Regions from separate parts of the Pseudoglutamicibacter cumminsii genome, predicted to be linked through region 2. Evidence: riboswitches for the same ligand, from Rfam matches in the RefSeq annotation. Region 2 holds a riboswitch; each other region holds the start of a gene.
The links. A riboswitch is a leader RNA that binds a small molecule or an ion and turns the genes downstream of it on or off. The one in region 2 is predicted to bind S-adenosylmethionine.
Positions count from the first base shown of each region.

Region 1: it holds a riboswitch for S-adenosylmethionine, as region 2 does, so the genes downstream of both, JOD50_RS06950 (O-acetylhomoserine aminocarboxypropyltransferase/cysteine synthase family protein) here and JOD50_RS04255 (flavin reductase family protein) in region 2, are expected to answer to the same signal.
Region 3: it holds a riboswitch for S-adenosylmethionine, as region 2 does, so the genes downstream of both, JOD50_RS05565 (hypothetical protein) here and JOD50_RS04255 (flavin reductase family protein) in region 2, are expected to answer to the same signal.
Region 4: it holds a riboswitch for S-adenosylmethionine, as region 2 does, so the genes downstream of both, acs (acetate--CoA ligase) here and JOD50_RS04255 (flavin reductase family protein) in region 2, are expected to answer to the same signal.

Region 1 covers NZ_JAFBCO010000001.1:1,532,493-1,534,685, forward strand. Annotated here, with positions in the region: gene JOD50_RS06945 (VOC family protein) at 1-613, opposite strand, end outside; SAM riboswitch class IV at 815-930, shown strand; gene JOD50_RS06950 (O-acetylhomoserine aminocarboxypropyltransferase/cysteine synthase family protein) at 1,035-2,193, shown strand, end outside.
Region 2 covers NZ_JAFBCO010000001.1:917,354-919,546, reverse strand. Annotated here, with positions in the region: gene JOD50_RS04270 (single-stranded DNA-binding protein) at 1-89, shown strand, start outside; gene rpsR (30S ribosomal protein S18) at 159-398, shown strand; gene rplI (50S ribosomal protein L9) at 422-883, shown strand; SAM riboswitch class IV at 1,045-1,158, shown strand; gene JOD50_RS04255 (flavin reductase family protein) at 1,198-1,722, shown strand; gene JOD50_RS04250 (PepSY domain-containing protein) at 1,827-2,193, shown strand, end outside.
Region 3 covers NZ_JAFBCO010000001.1:1,211,498-1,213,690, forward strand. Annotated here, with positions in the region: gene JOD50_RS05550 (aminotransferase class III-fold pyridoxal phosphate-dependent enzyme) at 1-114, shown strand, start outside; gene JOD50_RS10520 (hypothetical protein) at 114-203, shown strand; partial or broken gene JOD50_RS10740 (aminotransferase class III-fold pyridoxal phosphate-dependent enzyme) at 350-616, shown strand; partial or broken gene JOD50_RS10745 (N-6 DNA methylase) at 638-874, shown strand; SAM riboswitch class IV at 935-1,051, shown strand; gene JOD50_RS05565 (hypothetical protein) at 1,067-1,471, shown strand; gene JOD50_RS05570 (excinuclease ABC subunit UvrA) at 1,573-2,193, opposite strand, start outside.
Region 4 covers NZ_JAFBCO010000001.1:1,117,862-1,120,054, forward strand. Annotated here, with positions in the region: gene acs (acetate--CoA ligase) at 1-885, opposite strand, end outside; SAM riboswitch class I at 894-989, opposite strand; gene JOD50_RS05175 (TRIC cation channel family protein) at 1,127-2,107, opposite strand.

The DNA of each region.
Region 1 (2,193 bases), 620 kb from region 2:
TCAGCGTGACCGACTGCAGGCCTGGCATCCCGGAAGGGGCCGTGTAGTTGAACACGACGTTGCCCTTGAAGTCTTCACCTGGGTGGCCGAGCCATTCGTCGATGCGGTCGCGGTTGCCGGAGATCGTGAGCTCCACGATTTCACCGTGTGGCTCTTCGGCCATGGACGGGTGCAGGTCCTCGAAGCCCTCATCCCAGCGCAGGAAATAAGGCAATTGTGGGTCTGCGATGAGCCCGTTGATACCGATCTGCCGCCACGTGAGTTCGCGGCCGTCCGGGAACTTACGGGAGCCAGGGACAGCACCGCGCTGGAGGCGTTCTTCGATTGGGGTCATGTCGTCGACGGAAACAACCCAGCCCATCCAGCCGCCGCCCATCTCGGAGCGCTCACGCACAGCTTTGCCGAATGGCTGCTGCAACGTGGCCGGGTGGTCGAGTACCTCGACGACTTCGAGGTACTGGTGGTTGCGGAGTGGGAAGAACACGTTGCGTGTTCCGAAGCGTGGGTGCACGCCTCCTTTGACGTATCGGAGTCCGAGCTGCTCGGCGATACGGTCAGCAGTAGTCGTCAGGCCCTCTGGCCCGCATGCGTAAGAAACGTGGTCGAGCTTCATGGTTTAAATCTGGCACTGTGTGAGCTACATCTCTACTTAGGTTTGCCTAAGTTGAGGTTTCCGATGTGCTTGTTTATGCGACTGGGAAGGGCCTGTAGGTCTTCGCGAAAGGTCATGAAATAAACGCCGATGCGCGGCGCGGTTCACATTGTGAACACGCTCTGGCCTCGTCGTTCATCAGTGCTGTACGCTAATGAGCAAGGTCATGAGTGCCAGTGCAAAACCCCGGTTTGCTGGCCGGCAACCCTCCGTCCGCGGCGGGGTGCCCCGGGTGAGGACCTGGCCACACGGGAATGCCGCTGTGGCAAGCGCGGGCTATGCCCGCCCGTAACCGGGCGGACGTAACTTTTCCTCTTCAAGCGTTGTCGTCGTCTGACATGCGCGGGCAAGCCCCTCACAGTGAGCAAGGGGTGCTCTTTTAATGTCCCAGCAGAAATTTGAAACTCGTCAGATTCACGCCGGCCAGACGCCAGACCCAGTCACGGGGTCGCAGGCTCTACCGATCCACTTGACCAACGCGTACGTGTTCCCGGACACCGAATCGGCGGCGAATCGTTTCGCGTTGAGCGAGCTCGGCCCGATCTACACGCGCCTCAACAACCCAACCACCGAGGTCATCGAAAACCGCATCGCAAACCTCGAAGGCGGTGTCGGCGCGCTGTTCGTCGCATCCGGCATGGCCGCAACAAGCTATGCGATCCTCAACGTCGCAGAAGCCGGCGACCACATCGTCGCCTCGCCATCCCTCTACGGCGGAACCCAGAACCTCTTCAAGCACACCTTGCCTAAGCTCGGCGTTGAGGTCACTTTCGTGGAGGATCCAGACGATCTCGACGCCTGGCGCCGCGCGATCAAGCCGAACACCAAAGCGTTCTTCGGCGAAACCATCGGCAATCCACGCCAAGACGTGTTCGACATCGAAAACATCGCCGCAATCGCACACGACGAAGCCGGTGTGCCACTCATCATCGACAACACGCTGGCAACCCCGTACTCGCTGCGGCCTATCGAATGGGGCGCCGACGTCGTCGTCCACTCCGCAACCAAGTACCTCGGCGGCCACGGAACCGTGATGGGCGGGGCCATCATCGACTCCGGCAACTTCGACTACACCAAGCATCCGGAACGCTTCCCGGGCTTCAACCAGCCGGACGAGTCCTACCACGGCATCGTCTACGGCCGCGACATGGGAGTCGGTTCGCCTCTGGGCGCGAACCTTTCCTACATCCTCAAGATCCGCGTGCAGCTGCTGCGTGACACGGGTGCGGCGATCTCCCCAATGAACTCGTTCCTGATCGCTCAGGGCCTCGAGACGCTCTCGTTGCGCGTTGAGCGGCATATCGAAAACGCGCAGAAGGTCGCTGAATGGCTCGAAGCCCGGGACGACGTCTCCGCGACCATCTACGCGGGCCTGAAGTCCTGCCCGTGGTACGAACGCGGCCGCCACTACGCACCGAACGGCGTGGGTGCGATCGTCTCGTTCGAAATCAAGGACGCAGAGGAAGACGAAGAAGCCGCCCGCGCTTTCGTGGACGCGCTCGAGCTGCATTCGCTCGTTGCCAACCTGGGTGACGTTCGCT
Region 2 (2,193 bases):
AGCAATCTCCAGCTAACGACCCGTGGGGTAACTCTGGCGGCTCAAGCGACTGGGGTGCAAACCCTGGCCAGTCCGCACCACCGTTCTAAATCGTTCCAATCCAACATCCATCCCGCAGCTAAAACTGCGGGCTCCAAAACAAACTAAGGAGCTCCACGATGGCTAAGCCTGAAATTCGCAAGCCTAAGCCTAAGGCCAACCCGCTCAAGGCCGCCGACATCGAGGTCATCGACTACAAAGATGTCGCCCTTCTTCGCAAGTTCATCTCTGACCGCGGCAAGATCCGCGCTCGTCGTGTAACTGGCGTGTCCGTGCAGGAGCAGCGCAAGATCGCTCAGGCGATCAAGAACGCGCGCGAAGTCGCTCTGCTTCCCTACTCCGGCGCTGGCCGCGGCTAAGCAAGAAGGAGGAGAGAAGAAACATGGCAAAGCTTATTCTCACGCATGAGGTAACCGGCCTGGGTGCTGCTGGCGACATCGTCGAAGTACGCGACGGCTACGCACGCAACTACCTGCTGCCACGCGGCTACGCGATCATCTGGACCAAGGGTGGCGAGAAGGACGTCGAGTCCATCAAGGCCGCTCGCGAGGCCCACCGCGTAGCGAACCTCGAAGAAGCACAGAAGATCGCTGAAGCACTCAAGGCTGCTGAGATCCGCATCGAGGTTAACGCTGGCGAGTCCGGCCGCCTCTTCGGTACCGTCAAGCAGGCCGACGTTGCAGCAGCAATCGAGGCTCAGGGCCTGGGCAAGGTCGACAAGCGCACCATCGAGATCGCACAGCAGGTCAAGACCACCGGCCACTACAAGGCCACCGTCCGCCTGCACGAAGACGTTCTCGCGAACACCACGCTGCACGTTGTTGCAACGCCAAAGGGCAAGTAAAACCGAGCATTAGCGCACTGCGCAGGCTCGAAGATTACGAACTCTGAAGCATAAACGAACGCCGTCACCCGCGAAGGGTGGCGGCGTTCGTCTCATTAAATGAATTAAACGACACATCCAGTTGCGGGCCCCTCGCAGAACTGCTTATCGTTTAAAACACGAATCATGAGTACGGATTTTTAGGCCCTGGCTAATCCGTCGGCAACCCTCTCGCGTAGGTGGGGTGCCCCAGGTGACGATTCGGCCGTCGGGAATGCCGACGGCAAGCTGCGCCGGCCATAGAGGACGGCCGTAACCGCGAAGGATGAATCGCCATGTCCCTGACCCATACTTTCGACCAGGCAACCCTGCGTACCGCATTCGACCGATTCCCAGTAGGGGTCGCAGCCCTGTGCTCGCGGGTAGGTGGACGCCACGAAGGCATGGTCACTTCGAGCTTCGCAGTCGGAATCTCATATGAGCCCGCGCTCGTCTCGTTCTCCGTCCGAAACGAATCCCGTACGTGGCAGCGCCTCAAGCACGGCTACCGCCTCGGCGTCTCCGTGCTTGCAGATGAGCATCGCGAGGTCTGCTATCAGCTCGCATCCCGCGACGAAACCAAGCGTTTCAACGGCCTCGACGTCACCTTGGCGGACTCCGGCGCGCTGTTCCTGGACCGCGCTGCACTGTGGCTGGAAACCTCGGTCTACGACACCGTGCCGGCAGGCGACCACACCATCGTGCTCCTGAAGGTTCACGCTGTATCCCAGGGCGAAGACCACGGCGAACCGATCGTGCTGCACGGCAAGACGTTCCACGACCTCGCGCAGGTGCGAGACCGCGAACTCGTGACGGCGTAACGGCCTGGAGCCCGGTGTCACATGCTTGAGCGGAACACCTAAATAGGCTTATAGCTTAGAAATAATCAGTGAAATCCCCTTTCACATATGCATAGGCTTAAGCCATGGAGAAGAAACATTTAGCCCTCACGTCCGTAGCTGCCCTCGCGCTGGCTTTGTCCGCATGTGGCACTCCAGCGGAGGACAACAACTCCTCCAACGAGAGCGAAACTCAGCAGACTCAGGAAGCCACGCAGAACACTGAGTCTGAAGACATGGCATCGCAAGACACCAGCGATGACATGGACGATTCTGACGACGCTGACGACAATAATGACAACAACGACGCCGCGGCCCCAACCAAGGGTGGCAGCAAGGACAACGCTCTCAAGGCGATCGACACCGCTGAAAAAGAAATCGGCGGCAAGGTCGTTGACCTCGACTGGGATGACGACAAGAGCGGCTGGGAAGTAGAAGTCTACGAGGGCGGCA
Region 3 (2,193 bases), 290 kb from region 2:
ATCGCCTGCGCCCAGATGCGCAAGCTCGACGTCACGTCGCGAGCGTTCTACGCCACCGCTTTGGCGAGTTCGCCGAGGCGATCACGAAGCTGTCAGGCCTCGACCGCGTGCTAATGATGAACACCGGCGCCGAAGCCAACGAAACCGCGATCAAAGCCGCCCGCAAGTGGGGCTGCAAGGTGAAAGGCGTGGCCGCCGACTAGGCCAGAATCATTGTGATGCGCGGCAACTTCCACGGCCGTACCACGACCATCATGTCGTTCAGCGATGACGAAAACGCGCGGGATGGATTCGGTCCGTTCACACCGGGACGCCGTTCCGTTTCCAGGTCGAGGGCATCCTGCCCGATATTGTCACCTGTGCAAAATCGCTGAGTGCCGGTCTTTACCCGGTGTCGGCGGTGCTCGGCAGCAACGAGGTGATGGGCGTATTCACGCCGGGAACGCACGGTTCGACCTTTGGCGGGAACCCGGTGGCAACCGCGCTCGGTAAAGCGGTGTGTGACGAACTCGCCACCGGCAGGTGGCAGGCGCACGCCGAAGAACTGCATCCGGTGCTCTTTGATGGACTGCGCGCGCTGCTCGGGCACGGTCTCACCGAGGTGCGAGGTGTGGCGCTGTGGGCGGGTGTTGATATTGACCCTGCGGTCGTTTCGGGCTCACTGCTTCTTAAGTCCGCGAAGGTCCTCGGACCGAATGGTGTGCGGCAGGGGTATTACGGTCAGGACATTAACCTGACTACCTAGAACCTGGCGCGTATCAACATGTTTTTGCATGACGTGAACTATGACAAGTTCAATATCGCGCACGGGGATACGCTGATTGATCCGCAGCATTGGGATGGTCAGCCGTGTGAAGCGATTGTTTCTAACCCTTCGATTCTTATTTAATTCTTGTTTAATTCTTGTCAGCAGTGTCAGCTACACTCAAATCACAATCAAGAAGTCTGACGTGAAGCCTCTCAGCTTGTCGACTAGCAACCGCTTATCGCTAGCGGTGCTCCTGGGAGAAGATTGGCCCTCGATCAAAAGAATCGAGTGGAAACAGCGACATTCAAGGAAATAATCATGACCAATCCGAGCTTCTCTTCGGATCACGATGATTCTGACCGCCCCGGCGGCCCCCTCCAACACAGCGCGGACATCGCCAAGTGCACTGACTATGCTTCTTTGGGGCATCAGATGCACTGGGTTCGTGCTCGAAGAGCGATGCTGAGCGATGATTGGGAACCTGCGCAGATCATCACTTCGATAGGGCACCAGCTTATTTTCGTGACGGGTAGTGGCATCCATCTAATGTGGAACCATGATCCGATCTTTCTGTCGAGTCGTGTCAACCTCGCAGCCCAAGCAGAGGATGTTGAGGTCATGTGGTCGGCTAGCTTCAGTATGCTCACTATCCGCGTTGGCGATAGTCGGAGCTGGTGCTGTGTCGGTCTCCAGGACGGCCCGATAACCCCCTGCACGTTCTGAATAGCGGTGGCTTCTCTTAGCTCGAACAAGCTGTGTCAGAGGTGGGCGGGGTGTCTGTGTTAGCGTTCTTCACCCTCGCCTCCATCGCCGCCGCATCAAGCTCAGCGCAGGCCGGCTCGTTCAGCCAGCGCCTGCGCCGTAACCGAGCGCGAATCCGGGCCCACACCCTGCTGAGCGACCGCGGCCGGCGTTCCTGTTGCGAGGATCTGGCCGCCCTCGTCGCCGGCTCCCGGGCCGACGTCGATGACGTGGTCAGCCTGCGCGACCACCCGGAGGTCGTGCTCAACCACGACCACCGTCGCGCCATCCTCGACCAACCGCCGCAACTGCGCAAGCAGCAGGTCAACGTCCGCGGGGTGCAGCCCCGTCGTCGGCTCATCCAGTAGGTACAGGCTGTGCTTACGGCTGGAGCCGCGTTGCATCTCGGAGGCGAGCTTGATCCGTTGCGCCTCGCCGCCCGAAAGCTCCGGGGAACCCTGCCCCAGCCGCAGATAGCCCAGACCGAGCGCGTGCAGGAATTCGACCGAGCGTAGAATCCGCGGCTCCTCCGCGAAAGCCTCAAGCGCCTCGTCCACGGTCAACGCCAAAACATCCGCGATGCTGCGGCCGTTCCACTGCACCTCAAGGATCTCCGGCCTATAACGCTTGCCGTGGCAGGCCGGGCAGGTCGTGTACGTGCCCGGCAGGAACACCAGCTCGACCTCGATGCTGCCCGCGCCATC
Region 4 (2,193 bases), 200 kb from region 2:
GAAGATCTGGTTGTAGGTGGCTACTGCTCCGGTGAGGTAGCCGCCCGTCGTGTGCACAAGGCCTTTCGGTTTCCCTGTGGTTCCAGAGGTGTACATGATGAACATCGGGTTTTCCGCATCGAACGCTTCCGCTGTGTGCTCGCGCGGCTGGCGCGGAACGATCTGGTCCCACCAGATGTCGCGCCCTTCGGTCCACGGGATGTCGCGGTGGCCGGTGCGGTCGATCACGAGCACGTGCTCAAGCTGATTGTCGCCGGACGCGGCTTCGTCCGCGATGTCTTTGACGGGCACGGCTTTGCCGCGGCGGTACTGGCCGTCGCTCGTGACGAGCAGTTTGGCGCGGGTGTCTTCGATGCGGAAGCGCAGTGCTTCCGCGCTGAAGCCACCGAAAACGAGCGAATGCACAGCCCCGATGCGTGCGCAAGCAAGCGTGATGACGATGGTCTCGACGAGCACCGGAAGATAGACCACGACGCGGTCGCCGCGGCCGATGCCGAGTTCCGTGAGCGCGTGGGCGGCTTGCGAGACTTCCTCGGTGAGTTCGCGGTAGGTCACGGTGCGGCGGTCGCCGGGCTCGCCTTCGAAGTAGAGCGCGACCTTGTCCCCATTGCCTGCCGCTACGTGGCGGTCTGCGCAGTTGACGGCGGCGTTGAGGGTGCCTCCCGCGAACCAAGTTTGCTGGAGCCCTTCCTGAGTTTCAGGGTTGGGAGGGGTCAGCGTGTGCACGGTGTCCCAAGGGGTCTCCCAGGTGAGCTGGGCGGCCTGTTCCGCCCAGTACGCCTGATGTTCTTCGGCGCTGAGCTGCCTGGCGTCGAGCTGTGCTGTGTCCTGTGATGCGTCCTGTGCGGAGGCGGCTTGATGCGCGGGTGTTGACGTCAATGTCATGCTTTGTCACTCCATCGATCCTGGCGTGAGCACCATGCCCGTCGTAACCGGGGTGGTTGCTGCGGCGTCGTAGAGCCAGATCTCTCAGCCGCTCTGGATGGTTGTGGTGTCCATAGTGGGTGACGAAGGCGGCCTCACGCAAATCAGGTGGGCGTGTGTGTCATGTTGCTCAACATGGGCACGTTCGCAAGGTAGCGAAAGTGCCCGATGCGGTGGTTGCGTCGTTAACGGCTCTCGCGCTTCAGCGGTTGTTACGTGCTTGCTTGAGGCGCCATTTAGGCATCGCCGATGTGAGATGTCCGGTGGCTGCGCGGCTGGATGCGGAAGCTTGCCTTGCTTGTGCTCGCTTGGATTGTGTTTGTTGGACCCGCCGTTTATGGATGCGGTGCTGGTGCTCAATTCGCTGCTGACTCAGACGTTGGTTCTGAGTGACCGAGCCGCCGGCTTCCCCATGAGTGGCCACCGCATCGGAAGCTGAGTCTGTGGTGCCGTCCGTACGGGAGCCAGCCGCCGCATCGATCACCGGGATCGCGCCCGTGGACGGGTTCGCGCTGCGGGCCTCACGCCGCAAGATGGACGGGATGCGGCGGCGAGGCAAGCGGATTTCCGTGGGGCCCGGCAAGTATAGGTTGTACTTCTGGGCCAGAATCACCAGGATTCCGACGCTGAACATCGCAACGAACATGCCCCAGTCGGAGAGCTTGAGGTAGAAAAACAGCAGCATCTGTACCGAACCGAACAGCGAGGCCGTCGCGTACAGCGGGGAGCGCCTGAACACGGTCGGGACCTGACCGACCATGAAGTCGCGGATCATGCCGCCACCCACCGCCGTCATGACGCCCATCAAAAGCGACGGTAACCAATCCAAGCCGGCGGAGAGCGCTTTGAGGGTTCCGGTGGCCGACCACGCACCCAATGCGAGGCCGTCCAGCAGAGTGAGTGTGCGCGTCGTCCACTTGCCGTTGAGCGGCATGAGGAACGCGATGAACGCACCTAGGATCGCGGCCGGCAGATACCACGGGTTGGTGGTTGCGACGGGTGGGCCTTGGTCGATCATGAGGTCGCGGACAATGCCGCCGCCGAGCGCGGTGACGATCGCCATGACGACGAAACCGACGGGGTCAAAGTTCAGTCGCCGAGCAATCACCCCGCCCATGATCCCGTTGATGACAAGCGCGATGATATCGACGGTCAAGAAAACTTCTGGCCGTGCAAATTCCACGTCGCCATAGCCCTTTCGTCCGCAGAAATAACTGCCCTGAGCATATGCCCTGGGGCGGTGCGATGCTTCCGAAAGTGTAGTAGCCG